Regions from separate parts of the Peribacillus sp. TE19612 genome, predicted to be linked through region 2. Evidence: riboswitches for the same ligand, from Rfam matches in the RefSeq annotation. Region 2 holds a riboswitch; the other holds the start of a gene.

Region 1 (8,277 bases), on a different contig from region 2:
ATGGCAGTAAGTTCGAGCGAAGATGCCGTATTTCGGGCTAATGGTAGTTACTTCGACCGTAGCCGCCGTATTTCGGGTTACTTGGTACTTTATTCGACAGTAGATGAGGTATTTCCCCTTCCATGGCACTTAATAAAGTAATCCATAATCATGGTTCGGGAAGTGACATTTCTTGCCGACAAACTGAAAGGACCAAGCAAGAGCTTGGTCCTTTTGTGTACAATTTATTAAGCTGTCGGGCCGCCAAGTTCCTCGATTTCACTTGGAACGCTTTTGAATTTCTTGAAGTTTGCACGGAATTGTGCGGCAAGGTCTGTTGCTGCTTCTTTATAAGCGGCAGGATCTGCCCAAGTCTTGATTGGTTGAAGAACTTCATCAGGAACACCAGGAACATGAAGCGGGATATCCAAACCGAAGATATCATCTTTGATCGTTTCGATGTTCGCTAATTCACCTTCAAGCGCCGCTTGTACCATTGCACGGGTGTAAGCAAGTTTCATACGGCTTCCAGTTCCGTATGCACCGCCAGTCCATCCTGTGTTGACAAGGTATACTTTTGCATTGTGCTCGTCAATTTTATCACCAAGCATCTCAGCATAGCGTGTAGCTGGAAGCGGTAAGAATGGTGAACCGAAGCAAGTGGAGAATGTAGCTTCCGGAGAAGTTACGCCTCTTTCAGTACCAGCCAATTTACTAGTGTATCCGCTTAGGAAGTGGAACATTGCCTGTTCTTTGGAAAGCTTGCTGATTGGAGGCAGAACGCCTGAAGCATCAGCTGTTAAGAAAATGATTGTATTTGGATGTCCTGCAATACTTGGGTTCACGATGTTATCGATCGCTTGCATTTGGTAAGCAGCACGAGTGTTTTCAGTCAATGAACTGTCATCATAGTTCGCTACACGCGTATCCGGATCAACAACAACATTTTCTAATACAGCACCAAAACGGATTGCATCGAAAATTTGCGGTTCTTTTTCACGTGAAAGGTTGATCGTTTTCGCATAGCAGCCGCCTTCGATGTTGAATACGCCGTTAGAAGACCAGCCGTGCTCGTCATCGCCAATCAATTTACGGCTAGTGTCTGCTGATAAAGTTGTTTTGCCTGTACCGGACAGTCCGAAGAATAAAGCGACGTCCCCTTCACGTCCTACGTTAGCAGAGCAATGCATTGGAAGGATTCCAGCCTCTGGAAGTAAGTAGTTCATGATCGAGAAGATCGATTTTTTCATTTCTCCTGCATATTCCGTTCCGCCGATCAGGATCGTACGGCGTTCAAAAGAAACGATGATGAACGTTTCGGATGTAGTTCCGTCCACTTCTGGGTCCGCTTTGAAGTTAGGTGCAGAAAGGATCGTGAATTCAGCTTCGTGACCTCTCAGTTCCTCTTCGTTTGGACGGATGAACAAAGTATGGGCGAAAAGGTTATGCCAAGCATATTCATTAACAACACGGATGGGAAGACGTGATGATTCGTCTGCACCAGCGAAACCTTTAAAAACAAAAATCTCTTCTTTTGCTTTTAGGTAGTCAACTACTTTATTATATAGTTTATTGAACACATCTTCGGAAATCGGCCGGTTCACGGGACCCCAATCGATTTTATCTTTAACTGATGCTTCTTCCACGATATATTTATCTTTAGGTGAACGACCAGTATATTTGCCAGTTTCAGCTTTTACCGCGCCGGTTGATGTTAAAACGCCTTCATTTCTGCTAAGTACTTTTTCGACCAATTGAGGAACTGATAGTTGAGTTTGCACATTGTTTCCTGTTAATAATTGGTGTAACTCATTAGAAACATCTACAGAATTCATATATGAGGTACCTTCCTTTGTTTGAGTTTTTATATTACAATTAGTATAACACATTCATTTAATTAGTCTATACTATTTCTTTTAATTTGTGATTATTTTCAGCTAGCCGCATTAATCATTTTAATCCGGCAGGAACCGAGTCAGGATAATCGCATATACTTTCATGAAGAAAAATTTATTTAAATAGGAAGTTAGTAAGCAATATATGTCTAATGGGAAAGTCAGGATGTCGTTCCTTTTCGATGTTCAATACTTTATTATTAATGGCAATTTACAACATTTCTATTCGTATTTTGCGTTGTAAACCCCTCTAGGACGTTGTATCAACATGTTTTTTCAAATGAACGCCATTCTGGGTGGAAATGTTCTTTTTAGAAAAGCATTGACAAATTCCAGCCAAATACGATAATATCTTAAATTGTACGGATTCTCTTATCCCGAGTTGGTGGAGGGACAGGCCCTTTGAAACCCAGCAACCTGCCATATTGAACTTGACTCCAAGATCGATCGCCGAAAATAAAGCGAAGGTCTTCAAGGAATAGTGGTGATGGTGCTAACCTGAGCAAGGTAAAAAACCCTTGAACGATAAGAGTGAAAGGATAGAAGACAGAATTTTAAACCTTTCCTCATTTGCCAGGGAAGGTTTTTGTGTTTTTTATAAGTAATTCTGTGTCTATAGTTGAAACTAATGAGGGAAACGAGTTCCGTAAAAATCAGGCTTATGCCTACAACATACTAACTTCCAAGGAGGAAATATGATGTCAAAGAAACGTCTATTTACTTCTGAATCTGTTACAGAGGGCCATCCGGACAAAATTTGTGATCAGATTTCAGATTCCATTTTAGATGCTATCCTAGCTAAGGATGCAAATGCACGTGTTGCGTGTGAAACTAGTGTAACTACAGGTCTTGTACTTGTTGCTGGTGAAATTACAACGTCCGCTTACGTGGATATCCCGCGTATCGTTCGTGATACGGTTAAAGGAATTGGCTACACACGTGCGAAATACGGTTTCGATGCTGAAACTTGTGCCGTTTTGAGTTCCATTGATGAGCAGTCTGCCGATATCGCAGCTGGTGTCGATAAGGCATTGGAAGCTCGTGAAGGAAACATGTCAGATGAAGAAATCGATGCAATCGGTGCAGGGGACCAAGGTCTTATGTTCGGATTCGCTTGTAATGAAACAGAAGAGCTTATGCCGCTTCCGATTTCATTGGCGCATAAACTTTCATTCCGCTTGACTCAAGTTCGTAAAGATGAAACTCTTGCTTACCTACGCCCTGATGGTAAAACACAGGTAACCGTGGAATATGATGAGAATAACCGTCCTGTACGTGTAGATACAATCGTCATCTCTACACAACATGATGCAGAAATTACGCTTGAACAAATTCAAGCCGATCTAAAAGAACATGTGATCAAAGCTGTCGTTCCAGCCGAGTTGATCGATGCAGATACTAAGTACTTCATCAACCCGACTGGCCGTTTCGTAATCGGCGGACCTCAAGGGGATGCTGGTCTTACTGGACGTAAAATCATCGTTGATACTTACGGCGGATACGCTCGTCACGGCGGCGGTGCATTCTCTGGAAAGGATGCAACTAAAGTTGACCGTTCTGCTGCATACGCTGCACGTTACGTTGCGAAAAACATCGTGGCAGCCGGCCTTGCCGACAAAGCGGAAGTTCAATTGGCATACGCAATTGGTGTGGCAGAGCCTGTATCGATCTCTATTGATACGTTCGGAACTGGTACAGTTAGCGAAGAAGTCCTTGTTGACCTAGTTCGCGCAAACTTCGACCTTCGTCCAGCTGGAATCATCAAAATGCTTGACCTTCGTCGCCCAATCTACAAACAAACAGCTGCATACGGACACTTCGGCCGTACAGATGTCGATCTTCCATGGGAACGCACGGACAAAGCAGAAACATTAAAAGCACAAGCGTAATTCATATAAAAAAAGGTGTCCCGCTATTTGCGGGGCACCTTTTTTATGGATTAACTTAGCCGTCTGCGGGAATAATTCAAGAAATCCCAAAGAAATTCAACTTTAAGGGCCATACTAGCGATTTACTCGTGAGTTTGGAGCAAATACACGTGAGTTTCAGCGATTTACTCGTGAGTTAGGAGCAAATACTCGTGAATTTCAGCGATTTACTCGTGAATTTGGAGCAAATACTCGTGAATTTCAGCGATTTACTCGTAGTTTGGAGCGAATACTCGTAATTTTCAGTCAAGTGCTCGTGAATTACTTTATTCGTTCCGCCGTTTTATAGTATTGGCCTTTTTCGGCGTATTCGCGTACGATGCGTTCCATATCCTGACGATCTTCTTCGTTGATTTCGCGTATGACTTTAGCTGGACGTCCGAATGCCAACATGTTCGGTGGAATGACTTTGCCTTGGGGAACGAGACTGCCGGCACCGATGAAAGCACCTTCGCCGATTTCGGCTTCATCAAGTACGATCGATCCCATGCCGATTAAAGCTCCTTTGCGGATTTTACAGCTATGTAATATGACCTGATGGCCAATGGTTACTTCATCCTCGATGATCAATGGATTATTTGGGCTTTGGTGCAGGACGCTGTTATCCTGTATACTGACTTTTTTTCCGATGATGGTTGGGGATACATCACCGCGAATGACGGAATTGAACCAGATTGATGTTTCGTCGCCAATTTTGACATCACCTGTGACGACAGCATTTTCAGCAATATAAGCGCTTTCAGCAATTTCAGGTTCTTTGCCTTTAAACGGATAAATAATCATTTTCAATCATTTCCTTTCCGAAGTGAATGTTTTTATGTATTATTTTAATATACCGTATGCAAATACACTTGGCTATTTATAATAGCAATGTACAACTTGTTAGATTTCTTTTTTGTCGAAAATCACGAATATGGTTATAATTTATATATATTATTTCAACTATCATGGATCGTACACAACAAGTGAAAAGTGAAAGGGGGATTTCGAATGTGGAAATGGGAGACAGAAGGAGACGCAAAGGGCGTCATTGTCATCATTCATGGGGCAATGGAACATCACGGACGTTATAAGTGGGTAACACAAATGTGGCTTTCAGCTGGATACCATGTCGTCATGGGCGACCTTCCTGGGCAGGGTATGACTACTCGCGCCTACCGGGGACATATCGATTCCTTTGATGAGTATTTGGACGAAGTGAAAAGCTGGATAGAAGAGGCTTATGAATATTCGTTGCCGGTCTTTTTACTTGGACACAGCATGGGCGGTTTGATTTCGATACGCCTTCTTCAGGAAGAGGAATGGGACATTGCAGGAGTGATTCTTTCTTCTCCTTGCTTGGGCCTCGTGACGAAGCCGCGGAAGTTCCTTACAATGCTCTCGCATGGTTTGAACATCGTTATGCCTCAGTTCAGGGTGGATTCCGGATTGACACCTGAAATGGCGACGAGAAGTGCGGAAATTCGTGAATCCGATAGAAACGATACATTATATATCACAAAGGTTTCGGTTCGCTGGTATCGCGAGCTTGCACAGGCTATGAAGGATGCTTTTGAAGAGATTCCTGAATTTCAGGATGTGCCGCTTTTGGTGATGCAGGGCGGAGATGACCGAATCGTGAACAAGAAGGCGGTTCGTGAGTGGTTCAATTATAATTTGGCCAGTGAAAAGCAATATAAGGAATGGCCGAAGCTTTATCATGAAATCTTCAATGAACCAGAGCGTGATGATGTATTTCAATATGCGCTGAGTTTTGTTGAAAACCGTTTAAAGATATTAGGGTATGTCGTTTGATCCGTACATACTTCAGGATAAATGAAAAACTGCCGAAGTTTGACTTCGGCAGTTTTTTTTGGATCAGCCTGCGTTTTTAAGCAATTCGTTCGACTTGATGACCGGTGCCCAGAAAGTAACCGGATACATAAATTGGTTCAAATGAGTAAGTTCCTTTTTGTTGGATAATGCAGTGGATAGGAGATAAATAGATTTGAAGGTCAAGTCATTGGCGAATAGGTCCAAAAGCGTCGCTTTCATATTCATGGTCGCTTCATGGTTTTGGGTGGAAATCATTAAATCGAGCTGTGGCAGGAACTTATCAAAATGATGGTCAAATTGTTTGAGATCCTCCATGGTTTTTTGTTCTTCTGTCAACGAGTTGAGCGAGCTGACAAAATCCCCGTATTGCTCACTTGAATCCCTTTTGATTTTTTCAGTCAATATATCCGTCAGTAATGAAGTAGGCAAATGTTCCATTTTCTGCACCCTCTTATCTATTTTCTATCATTATAATCATTATAGACGAAAAATTCAAAAAGTTATGATTGGTAATTCTGCTTCCTGCGAGTTGGGATTGAAAAAACACCGTTCGTATCGAACGGTGTTCAGACTGTAGACGTACTCGATGAAAATCAAGTTTGTCTACAGTTTTATGAAGGTTTGTAAAATCTCGAACGTCGATTTCCACTCCAGGCACTCGCTTTCCGCGGGCGGTCCGCCCTCGGCGCTTTTGGGCCTGCGGGGTCTCCCCTGAACGGGCTTTTCCTGCTGGAGTCTTGCACACCCGCTCTAATCAAAATTTAGATAAAACCGCTTTTGTCTACAAAATGAACAACGTTCGAATAGAACGGTGTCAAGTCATCATCTCTTTTCAATCGCGACAATGAATGGCGGATTGTTTGCTTGGTTGATGAACCCGTATCTCAGGATATGGGCTTTCTGTTGAGGGAAGTTCTCTACATAATCCATCAATGCATCCCGTTCTGCCGATCCCCCTGGATGACCATGGTATATGACGAGGATGATGATGCCTTCAGGCGCCAGCAGTTCGAACAGCTGTTCAATGGCTGATATCGTCGTCTCGGCTTGGGTGATGATTGATTTGTCTCCGCCAGGTAGGTAGCCCAGGTTGAAGATGGCACCTGTGACCTTTCCTGAATGTTCTTTCCCGATATATTTGCTTAAATGTTCATGCCCATCATGAATGAGGGTGCAGTGCTCTTGTAAATTCTCGGAGTTCAGTTTTGCCGTTGTGGTTTCGATCGCTTCTTTTTGAATATCAAAACTATAGACATGTCCGTCTGCACCTGTAAGTCCTGCAAGAAAGACGGTATCAAAGCCGTTGCCCATCGTGCCATCTATGGTTATATCCCCGGGGCGCACCGCTTTTCCCAGCAGAATCCTGGCAAAAGGCAAAATTCGATCTAGCTTCATGATTGTACCTCCATGTGATGATTTTTCCCCTGCCAGCTGTTGCGGCGTTTCAGTTCGGCGTCAATGGCATTCAGGACATCCCATTTATTGACGCTCCACATTGGACCGATCATCAAATCGATCGGACCGTCACCCGTAATGCGATGAACGATCATTTCTGGAGGGATTATTTCCAGCTGGTCACATACAAGGCTGACATAATCGTCACGGTCAAGAAACTCGAGCAGGCCCTTTTCATATTGTTTGACCATCGGTGTCCCTTTTAATAGATGAAGTAAATGGATCTTTATCCCCTGCACATCGAGTTTGGCGACTTCACGGGCTGTTTCCATCATCATGCCGTAATCTTCCTGAGGAAGGCCATTGATGATATGGGAGCAGACGCGGATGCCATGTTTGCGCAGTTTATCGACACCTTCTTTGTAGCAATCGAAGTCATGGGCGCGGTTAATCATCGTTGCGGTCTTTTCATGGACCGTCTGGAGACCCAGCTCGACCCAAAGGTAAGTGCGTTCGTTCAATTCCGCTAAATACTCGACTACATCATCTGGAAGGCAATCCGGGCGTGTCGCGATGGAGAGTCCGACGACACCTTCCTGGGTCAATACACTTTCATATTTCTCGCGAAGCTCTGCCACGGGTGCATGAGTATTCGTGAATGCTTGGAAATAGGCCATATATTTTCCATCTTTCCATTTATGGTGCATCCGTTCACTGATTTTCTTAAACTGGACGTCCAAGGGTTCAACCCTGCTGCCAGCGAAGTCACCAGAGCCTGAGGCACTGCAGAAGGTACAGCCGCCATGTGCGACGGTGCCATCACGGTTCGGACAGTCAAAACCGCCATCCAGGGCAACTTTAAAGACCTTATGTCCAAAATGTTCTCTCAGGTGGTAATTCCATGTATGATATCGTTTGTTGTCCGTTGCATATATAAACGGGTTTGCTTGATTCAAATCAGCAACCTCCTAAATAAAATAAAGCGCAACATATATTATACAACATTCTCGCAGCTAGGTCTTTTTTTGAAAAATAAGCGTATACTGTATACTTGAAGGCTAAATATTTTGCTGCTATTTCCAGTTTATCTTTGAATGACTATATCCAATCGGGAGCTGATGGACATGACCGGTCAAGTTGAAGAAGCGATCAAACAAATGAAAAAGAAATTAGCCGAAAATAATCAGGTGATCGAAGTAAATGAAGATGGGTTCACATACAAAGCCACTTGCACCTTCAATTCACCTGCTTCGGATGAACAAATT
Region 2 (8,277 bases):
TATGCAGTCTCGACAGTATTTTGACTTATTTGAAGGAACTCTGCCAATTTCCGTTTGGAAGGCAGTTTTGTGCCGTAAAGAAGACGGCCATCAATAATTTCTTTTTTAATATATGAATATAATTGTTCGTACAAAGGTACTTCACTTAACCGATTTAAATCACAAGAAAGCATATTCATTTTGTTGCCACCTTTTTGAAAAAAATTCACTGACCCCATTAAATTTATTAAAACTGACACTTTCAATGCGGTCAACTCTTTTTTATACTAAGCCTAACAAATCTAAAAAATGCAAATATTAGGGGGAAGAAAAAAATGGAAAAATTATTAGGAACTGACACAGTAAAAAGAGGAATGGCACAAATGCAAAAGGGTGGCGTAATCATGGACGTCATTAACGCAGAACAAGCAAAAATCGCAGAAGCATCCGGTGCGGTCGCTGTCATGGCATTGGAAAGGGTTCCTTCCGACATCCGTGCGGCTGGCGGCGTAGCAAGAATGGCAGATCCGCGAATTGTCGAGGAAGTAATGAATGCAGTGTCAATCCCGGTCATGGCTAAAGCAAGGATTGGCCATATCGTTGAATCAAGGGTCCTGGAATCCATGGGAGTGGATTATATCGATGAAAGTGAAGTGCTGACTCCTGCGGATGAAGAATACCATATTCTAAAAAGTGATTTCACAGTACCTTTCGTTTGTGGCTGCCGTGATTTAGGCGAAGCAGCGCGCCGTATTGGTGAAGGAGCATCCATGCTTCGTACAAAAGGAGAACCAGGAACTGGTAATATTGTGGAAGCTGTGCGTCATATGAGAAAGGTACAGTCACAAATTCGCAAAGTGAGCATCATGAGTGATGATGAATTAATGACAGAGGCAAAAAATCTTGGAGCCCCTTTTGAAATTTTAAGAGAAATCAAACGCACAGGTAAATTGCCTGTAGTTAACTTTGCAGCCGGCGGAATTGCCACTCCAGCAGATGCTGCATTGATGATGGAATTGGGAGCAGATGGCGTTTTCGTTGGGTCTGGTATTTTTAAATCTGAAACTCCAGAAAAATTCGCATCCGCAATCGTTCAAGCGACTACATATTTCACCGATTATGAATTGATTGGCAAGTTGTCAAAAGAATTGGGCAGTGCAATGAAAGGCATTGATATTTCCAAACTAGCTCCGGCAGAACGGATGCAGGAACGTGGATGGTAATATGATAACGATCGGTGTTTTGGGATTACAGGGAGCGGTTGAAGAACACTTGAACCAAATCAAAGCTGCCGGCGAACAAGCAATTATAGTAAAAAAACCGGAGCAGTTGCAGGAAATCGATGGCTTGATCATTCCAGGCGGAGAAAGCACGACGATGAGGAAGCTAATGGATCGTTATGGATTTATGGAACCGGTTAAAACTTTCTTCGAAGATAAAAAACCAATTTTTGGTACATGTGCTGGGATGGTATTGGCGGCAAATGAATTGACTGGCGATGAGAAGGCCTATCTTGGACTAATGGACATTTCCGTGAAAAGGAACGGATTTGGACGTCAAAAGGATAGTTTCGAGGCTGAACTTTCAATCAAAGGAATGGAAACCCCTTATAAGGCAGTTTTCATCCGGGCGCCATTTGCTGATGGAATTGGAGAAGGTGTAGAAGTATTGGCTGTTTATGAAGAGAATGTAGTGGCTGCGAGACAAGACCATGTCCTCGTTAGTGCGTTTCATCCAGAATTAACAGGTGATGATCGTTTTATGCAGCTTTTCATTGAAATGGTGAAGACATCCGTAAGTAAGGCCGAATTGAAAACCTGCTAATCAAATGAAGCTGTCCTATTAATAGGACAGCTTTACTTTTGAAAGCTCAAAACTCTATAAAAATACATATTGCTTGAATTTACTATTCTTAACTTTTATAATAAAAGTAAGTGTTCACTTACTTAGTTGAAAGGGGAATGTATATGACAGCAAGAGTTGCAGTTATTACAGGGGGAGCAAGCGGTATAGGCCGAGCCACATGCCTGAAATTCGCAGCAAAAGGGGACAAGGTCGTTGTTGCGGATTTTAATGAAGAAATGGGCCGGGAAACCGTTGATCAGATAACAGCTAATGGTGGAGTGGCCATTTATGTTAAAACGGATGTTTCTAAGCAGGAAGATGTTGAATCGTTAATCAATAAAGCAGTGGAAACATACGGAAGGCTCGATATCATGTTTAATAATGCCGGCATTGGTGCGGGCGGTATGATCATAGACCAAGATATGGAAGGTTACTACAAAACGATTGGAGTGAACCAGCACGGAGTGGCCTTTGGAATCATGGCAGCAGGACGGAAAATGAAGGAACTGGCTAACAAGGGAGTCATTATAAATACCGCTTCTGTATTTGGCTACTTAGCTTCCCATGGGACTTTTGCCTATCAGGCGACTAAAGGCGCTGTAAGAATGATGACACAGACAGCAGCTTTGGAATTGGGTGCTTATGGCATTCGCGTTGTGGGCATTGCGCCTGGCGGGGTTGACACTCCTATCATACAAGGTTATAAAGACATGGGAATCATTGATAAATTGAATGCAAGTCAAATGCGCGGTGAATTGATTAAGCCAGAAGCCATTGCAAATGCCGTCTATCTATTATCGTTAGAGGAAGCGGATGCGATCAATGGAAGTGTAGTCATGGTCGATGATGGCTATGCATCTTTTAAGTGATTTTCATAAATAGAAAACATCGTCCCAACCAGACGATGTTTTCTATTTATGATATATGGGAATATTGAATTCTAATAGATCAAAGGTAATATTGACCGATAGATACCAGCGATATATCATGGGAAATAGATGGGTGAAACCGGTCTTATCTTTATAAAAGAAGGTTGATATTTTTGAAAAAAGGGCAGCAAACCAAAGAACGAATCATAAATGTAGCCCGGAGTCTTTTTGCCACTAAAGGTTTTGACATGACAAGAACGAATGAAATTGCCTCTGCATGCAATGTTTCCGAAGCTACTATTTACAAATACTTTGACAGCAAAAAAGATTTGCTTTTGGCTACAATTACCCCTAATGAAAAAGAGGAATCTGAAGATGGGACTAGCCATCTATCCACGGATGATCTAGTGGAGAATCATGTTACTACCATGATAAAAAAAATTCTTGAAAATAAAGAACAGTTTTCGATATTATTTAGGGAAACACAATTCGATCAAGATATTTCAAAGCAATATGTAGATCAGATTTTCAAACCAAATGCCAGGCATATTGAAATACAGAAGAGAATAGATAGCGGAGAGATACAATATATCTCTGATATTATTTTATTTAATGTAGGGATCATTTCTTTCACATTGGCTTTATCTACACATTATGAGATCCATCAACAAAAAAAGGAGCCATATTTTACTTCTGAACGAATTAAGAGCATTGCTCAACTTTTGGTATATGGTATTCATGGGAAACAAAATCATACATAATGAAACGGTCATATTTAAGGGCATGAGCATCAAGCCGTAAATATGACCGTTTCTTTTTTCATTCAGAGTAGATGTCTAGAGTGTAAGATTTGACTTATATTTTTCAGACAATTACGATAAATGTATACTTCACGAAATGCTTTAAGAAAATTATATCTGGAAATCTTGTAACATTGGAGGGTATCAATGAGCGATATCGTAATTTTATCAGGAAGTCCGGCTATTCCATCAAGAACGGACATTTCACTAAAACATATTCAATCATTAGTCGAAAATGCAGGATTTACTACAGCTTATTTCTCGATTACGGATTTCTCAGCAGATGATTTATTCCAAGGGAAATATAATAGCGAGGATATCTCAAAGCTTTCAGAGAGAATTCAAGCAGCCAGAGGAGTCATTATAGGTTCACCGGTTTATAAGGCTTCTTATACAGGTGTATTGAAAGCATTGATTGATTTGCTGCCAGAAGGTGCTTTTAAGGGTAAGCCGGTGCTGCCAATCATGATTGGTGGAAGTAACAGGCATCTATTGGCGATTGACTATGCGCTTAAACCATTAATTTCAATATTAAAAGGCGAGCCGCTGCAGGGGATTTATTTTGTTGATAAGGAAATAGATAAACAGAATCCAGAAAACCCGATCAATGATTTGCATTTAATTGATCGCGTCCAGAGTCAGGTTCAAGAATTTGTAGAAGCGATACAGTTAAGAAATTAATGACTTCAATAAATTAATTCCTTCCATAAAAAGACTGGAACCCTAGAAATTTTTTTTAGAATAACACGCGTCAATAATAGGCCTAATAATGAAAATAGACTCATTTTTTTGGAGACTTTATCTAAAAAGACGAGTCTATTTTCGCATTTATATGAACATAAAATCATAAATTGAATAGTGTGTATAAAAATAACAGTTCATCCATAATATTAAACCAAGTTATTTTATAAGAAAACTCCATTGACAAGGATTAAATATATGTTAATATTTAAAATAATAAAACTTATCCAGAGCGACGGAGGGAATTGGCCCTTTGAAGTCCAGCAACCTGCATGATGGATGCAAGGTGCTACCTCCAACAAAATGTTGATCATTTTGGAAGATAAGGTAAAGATATTTACCTTGCGATCTTTCCATCATGGAAAGATTTTTGTTTTTTGTGAAAATTTTAGGCAGACCATAATAATGTAAGGTTGTATGGAATTATATAAATCTAAGAAATTTAAAATAAAATATTCGCGGATTTTCTTAAAGGAGGAACTGGTTTGGATAAAGAGAATCAGCTTGAAGAAATTTTTGAACGACTTCAAGAAATGCTTAATTCAATGAAATATGGATCCATTACACTTATTGTCCAGGATGGTAAAATCATTCAAATGGAAAGAAATGAAAAACTAAGAATTAAATAAGGTATCTGCTGACTAGAAAAACTAGAGGCGGGTTTAACTGATATAAAGAGAGTATTGGTTAGATTCGTCTCTTTTTCCTAGATTTAAATAACCCGGGAATATTACAACGGGAATTGATCAACAGTTACTCTAACCTAATACAGCAAGTTTTTAGAGGGGGCTACAAAGTTGGCTGCATTAATAAACTATGAAAATTTCAATACAGGGGACTTCCCTGTATTTCCTGCAGACAGTGAGACAAAAGGTGCTTTGGAAGTTCTGCAATGGGCGAATGACCATTATGGAGACAAACTGATTTATGCTTGCAGTTTTGGTATTGAAGGCATCGTGCTTACGGATTTATTGGCGAAGGTCAATCCTTCGGCTAAAATAGTTTTCCTTGATACAGATGTTCATTTTGAGGAAACTTACCAATTGATCGAGGAAGTGAAGAAGCGATATCCGAAGCTTTTGATCGAAATGAAGAAACCTGACTTGACGCTTGAGGAACAAGCGGCGGAATATGGCGATGAATTATGGCTTAGTGATTCCAATAAGTGCTGTAACATCCGTAAAATCGTTCCGCTTACAGATGTGCTTTCATCGGCAACAGCCTGGCTTTCGGGACTGCGGAGGGAGCAATCCGAAACTAGGGCTAAGACCGAGTATATCAATAAGGATAATAAGTTCAAATCTGTTAAAATATGCCCACTCATACATTGGACATGGAAAGATGTTTGGCGCTATGCCCACAAAAATGGACTTCCATATAATGTCCTGCATGATAATGGATATCCGAGCATTGGATGTAAAACGTGTACTGCACCTGCCTTCAATGCAGATGATTTACGCTCAGGCCGTTGGCAAGGAGCTCAAAAAACGGAATGCGGATTGCATTTATCTTAAATAAATAGAAACCATAGGGGGAAATTAGCATGACAATCAGTTTACCGCACGGAGGAACATTAATCGATCTTTGGGAACCAAAATATGATTTTAGTAAAATTACGAAGTCAATCGAAATCGATGAAATTGCTTTAAGCGATCTTGAATTGATAGGCACTGGTGCCTACAGCCCGATTAAAGGATTCTTTACAAAAAGTGACTATGAGACAGTGGTAAAGGATATGAGGCTTAGCAGCGGACATGTATGGAGCATCCCGATTACGCTGCCTTTGACCGAAGAAACTGCAGAAAGCCTTACTATAGGTGAAGAAGTAACATTAACCCATGAAGGTGAAACTTACGGGGTTCTCTCCGTTTCCGATATTTACACTCCAGATAAGCAATTGGAAGCGACATTGGTATATCAAACAGATGATGAGAAGCATCCTGGAGTGAAAAATTTATATAACCGCGGGGATGTATATGTCGGCGGGGAAATAAAGTTGATCAAGAGAATAGAGCGTCCGCTATTTCAAGCTCATTATTTGGACCCAGTCGAGACAAGGAAGGCTTTCGCTGAAAAAGGATGGGAAACGGTTGTCGGTTTCCAAACGAGGAACCCTGTTCACCGTGCACATGAATATATTCAAAAGACAGCATTGGAAATCGTCGACGGTTTATTCTTAAATCCTCTAGTCGGTGCCACTAAATCAGATGACATTCCGGCAGATGTAAGAATGGAAAGCTATAAAGTGCTGCTTGATAAATATTATCCTAAGGATCGCGTCTCCCTTGCAGTTTTCCCTGCTGCCATGCGTTATGCAGGACCTAGAGAAGCCATTTTCCATGCGATGGTCCGTAAAAATTATGGTTGTACCCATTTTATCGTCGGACGTGATCATGCGGGTGTGGGCGATTATTATGGCACATACGATGCTCAAAAAATCTTTGGGAATTTCAATGCAGATGAGTTAGGGATCACGCTATTATTCTTTGAACATAGTTTTTACTGTAAAGCATGTGGCAATATGGCTTCCGCTAAAACTTGTCCGCATGGCAAGGAAGACCATGTCATCCTGTCTGGAACGAAGGTAAGGGAAATGTTGCGTAATGGAGAAATTCCTCCAGCTACCTTTAGCCGTAAGGAAGTCATCGAGGTGTTGATCGAAGGTCTAAAAAAAAATGAAGTTTATAACTGATTGGACATAAATGGAAGGTTCACATGAAGAGGGGGATTATCAAATGAGTAAAAGTACGAATGTCACATGGCATGAGACGTCATTGACCAAGGAGCACCGACGGAAGCAGAACGGCCATGAAAGCACGGTTCTATGGTTTACAGGACTATCGGGTTCCGGAAAATCAACGATTGCAAACGCGGTCGCTAAAGAGTTATACAATCGGAATATTCGAAGTTATGTTTTGGATGGTGATAATATCCGTCATGGCTTAAATAAAGATTTAGGTTTTTCTGAAGAAGATAGAACCGAGAATATTAGGCGGATTGGTGAGGTTTCCAAGTTATTCGTGGATAGTGGGCAGTTCGTATTGACCGCTTTCATATCACCTTTCAGGGCAGATCGGCAGATTGTACGTGATTTACTCGAAGAAGGGGAGTTTATTGAAGTATACATAAAGTGTCCGATCGAAGAGTGCGAAGTGCGTGATCCAAAAGGGCTTTATGACAAGGCCCGTAAAGGCATCATTAAAGATTTTACCGGAATCGACTCTCCATACGAAGAACCTGAACAACCGGAAATCATTTTAGAATCCGACCAATACAGCATTGAAGAGTGCGTTGAACAGGTAATCGGCTATTTGACAGCAAAGAAAGCGATCTAATCAAGGAGGAAATGTAATGGTTTACGAGAAATTTTGGTCGGAAAATCCACTAATCGCTAAAAATAAAACGGAAATCTGGAAATTGGAAAAAGACGGCTTGAAGATATTTGATGATATTCCGCATTATGCAGCAAATGGGTTTGATTCCATCCCTAAAGAGAAATGGGATATGTTCAAGTGGGCAGGTCTATACCTGCAACGGCCAAAAGAAGCTGGTTATTGGATGATGCGAGTCGTTATTCCCGGAGGTATCCTGACTTATGATCAACAAATAACTCTAGCTAACATCGCAAAAGATTACGGGAGGGACGTATATGACATTACAACCCGTCAAGCCATTCAATTCCACTGGCTGACCATCGAACAGGTCCCGGATATTTTGAATCGTTTGGAAAAGGTTGGAATGACTACGGCTGGTGCTTGTGGTGATATAACCCGTAATATCATCGGTAATGCATTGGCAGGTATCGATCCTGATGAACTTTTTGATACACGCGATGTACTTTATGATGTATTTGAATATTTCCGCCTTAACGAGGACTATTCGAACCTTCCGAGGAAATATAAAATGTCCATAAGTGCCAATATCCATAATGCTTCAAATGCTGAAATCAACTGTGTTTCATTCAATCCAGCCACTAAAGTAATTGATGGAGTAACGGAAGTCGGTTTTCATGTTAAAGTAGGCGGGGGCCTATCCTCCGTTCC

What was found. Region 2 has a riboswitch for S-adenosylmethionine ahead of ACZ9AO_RS14685 (YezD family protein). Riboswitches for the same ligand answer to the same signal wherever they lie in the genome.
Region 1: another riboswitch for S-adenosylmethionine. It lies ahead of metK (methionine adenosyltransferase); the one in region 2 lies ahead of ACZ9AO_RS14685 (YezD family protein).

What each region holds. Positions count from the first base shown of each region.
Region 1 is NZ_JBWCCL010000013.1:32,441-40,717, forward strand. It holds gene pckA (phosphoenolpyruvate carboxykinase (ATP)) at 228-1,814, opposite strand; SAM riboswitch class I at 2,244-2,406, shown strand; gene metK (methionine adenosyltransferase) at 2,570-3,763, shown strand; gene ACZ9AO_RS20830 (gamma carbonic anhydrase) at 4,064-4,582, opposite strand; gene ACZ9AO_RS20835 (alpha/beta hydrolase) at 4,793-5,596, shown strand; gene ACZ9AO_RS20840 (hypothetical protein) at 5,660-6,055, opposite strand; gene mnmM (tRNA 5-(aminomethyl)-2-thiouridylate-methyltransferase MnmM) at 6,440-7,012, opposite strand; gene mnmL (tRNA modification radical SAM protein MnmL/YtqA) at 7,009-7,968, opposite strand; gene ACZ9AO_RS20855 (SMI1/KNR4 family protein) at 8,137-8,277, shown strand, end outside.
Region 2 is NZ_JBWCCL010000007.1:240,132-248,408, forward strand. It holds gene pdxR (MocR-like pyridoxine biosynthesis transcription factor PdxR) at 1-179, opposite strand, end outside; gene pdxS (pyridoxal 5'-phosphate synthase lyase subunit PdxS) at 315-1,202, shown strand; gene pdxT (pyridoxal 5'-phosphate synthase glutaminase subunit PdxT) at 1,207-1,803, shown strand; gene ACZ9AO_RS14670 (SDR family NAD(P)-dependent oxidoreductase) at 1,947-2,693, shown strand; gene ACZ9AO_RS14675 (TetR/AcrR family transcriptional regulator) at 2,867-3,454, shown strand; gene ssuE (NADPH-dependent FMN reductase) at 3,641-4,174, shown strand; SAM riboswitch class I at 4,455-4,563, shown strand; gene ACZ9AO_RS14685 (YezD family protein) at 4,720-4,863, shown strand; gene ACZ9AO_RS14690 (phosphoadenylyl-sulfate reductase) at 5,032-5,748, shown strand; gene sat (sulfate adenylyltransferase) at 5,778-6,926, shown strand; gene cysC (adenylyl-sulfate kinase) at 6,970-7,569, shown strand; gene ACZ9AO_RS14705 (nitrite/sulfite reductase) at 7,586-8,277, shown strand, end outside.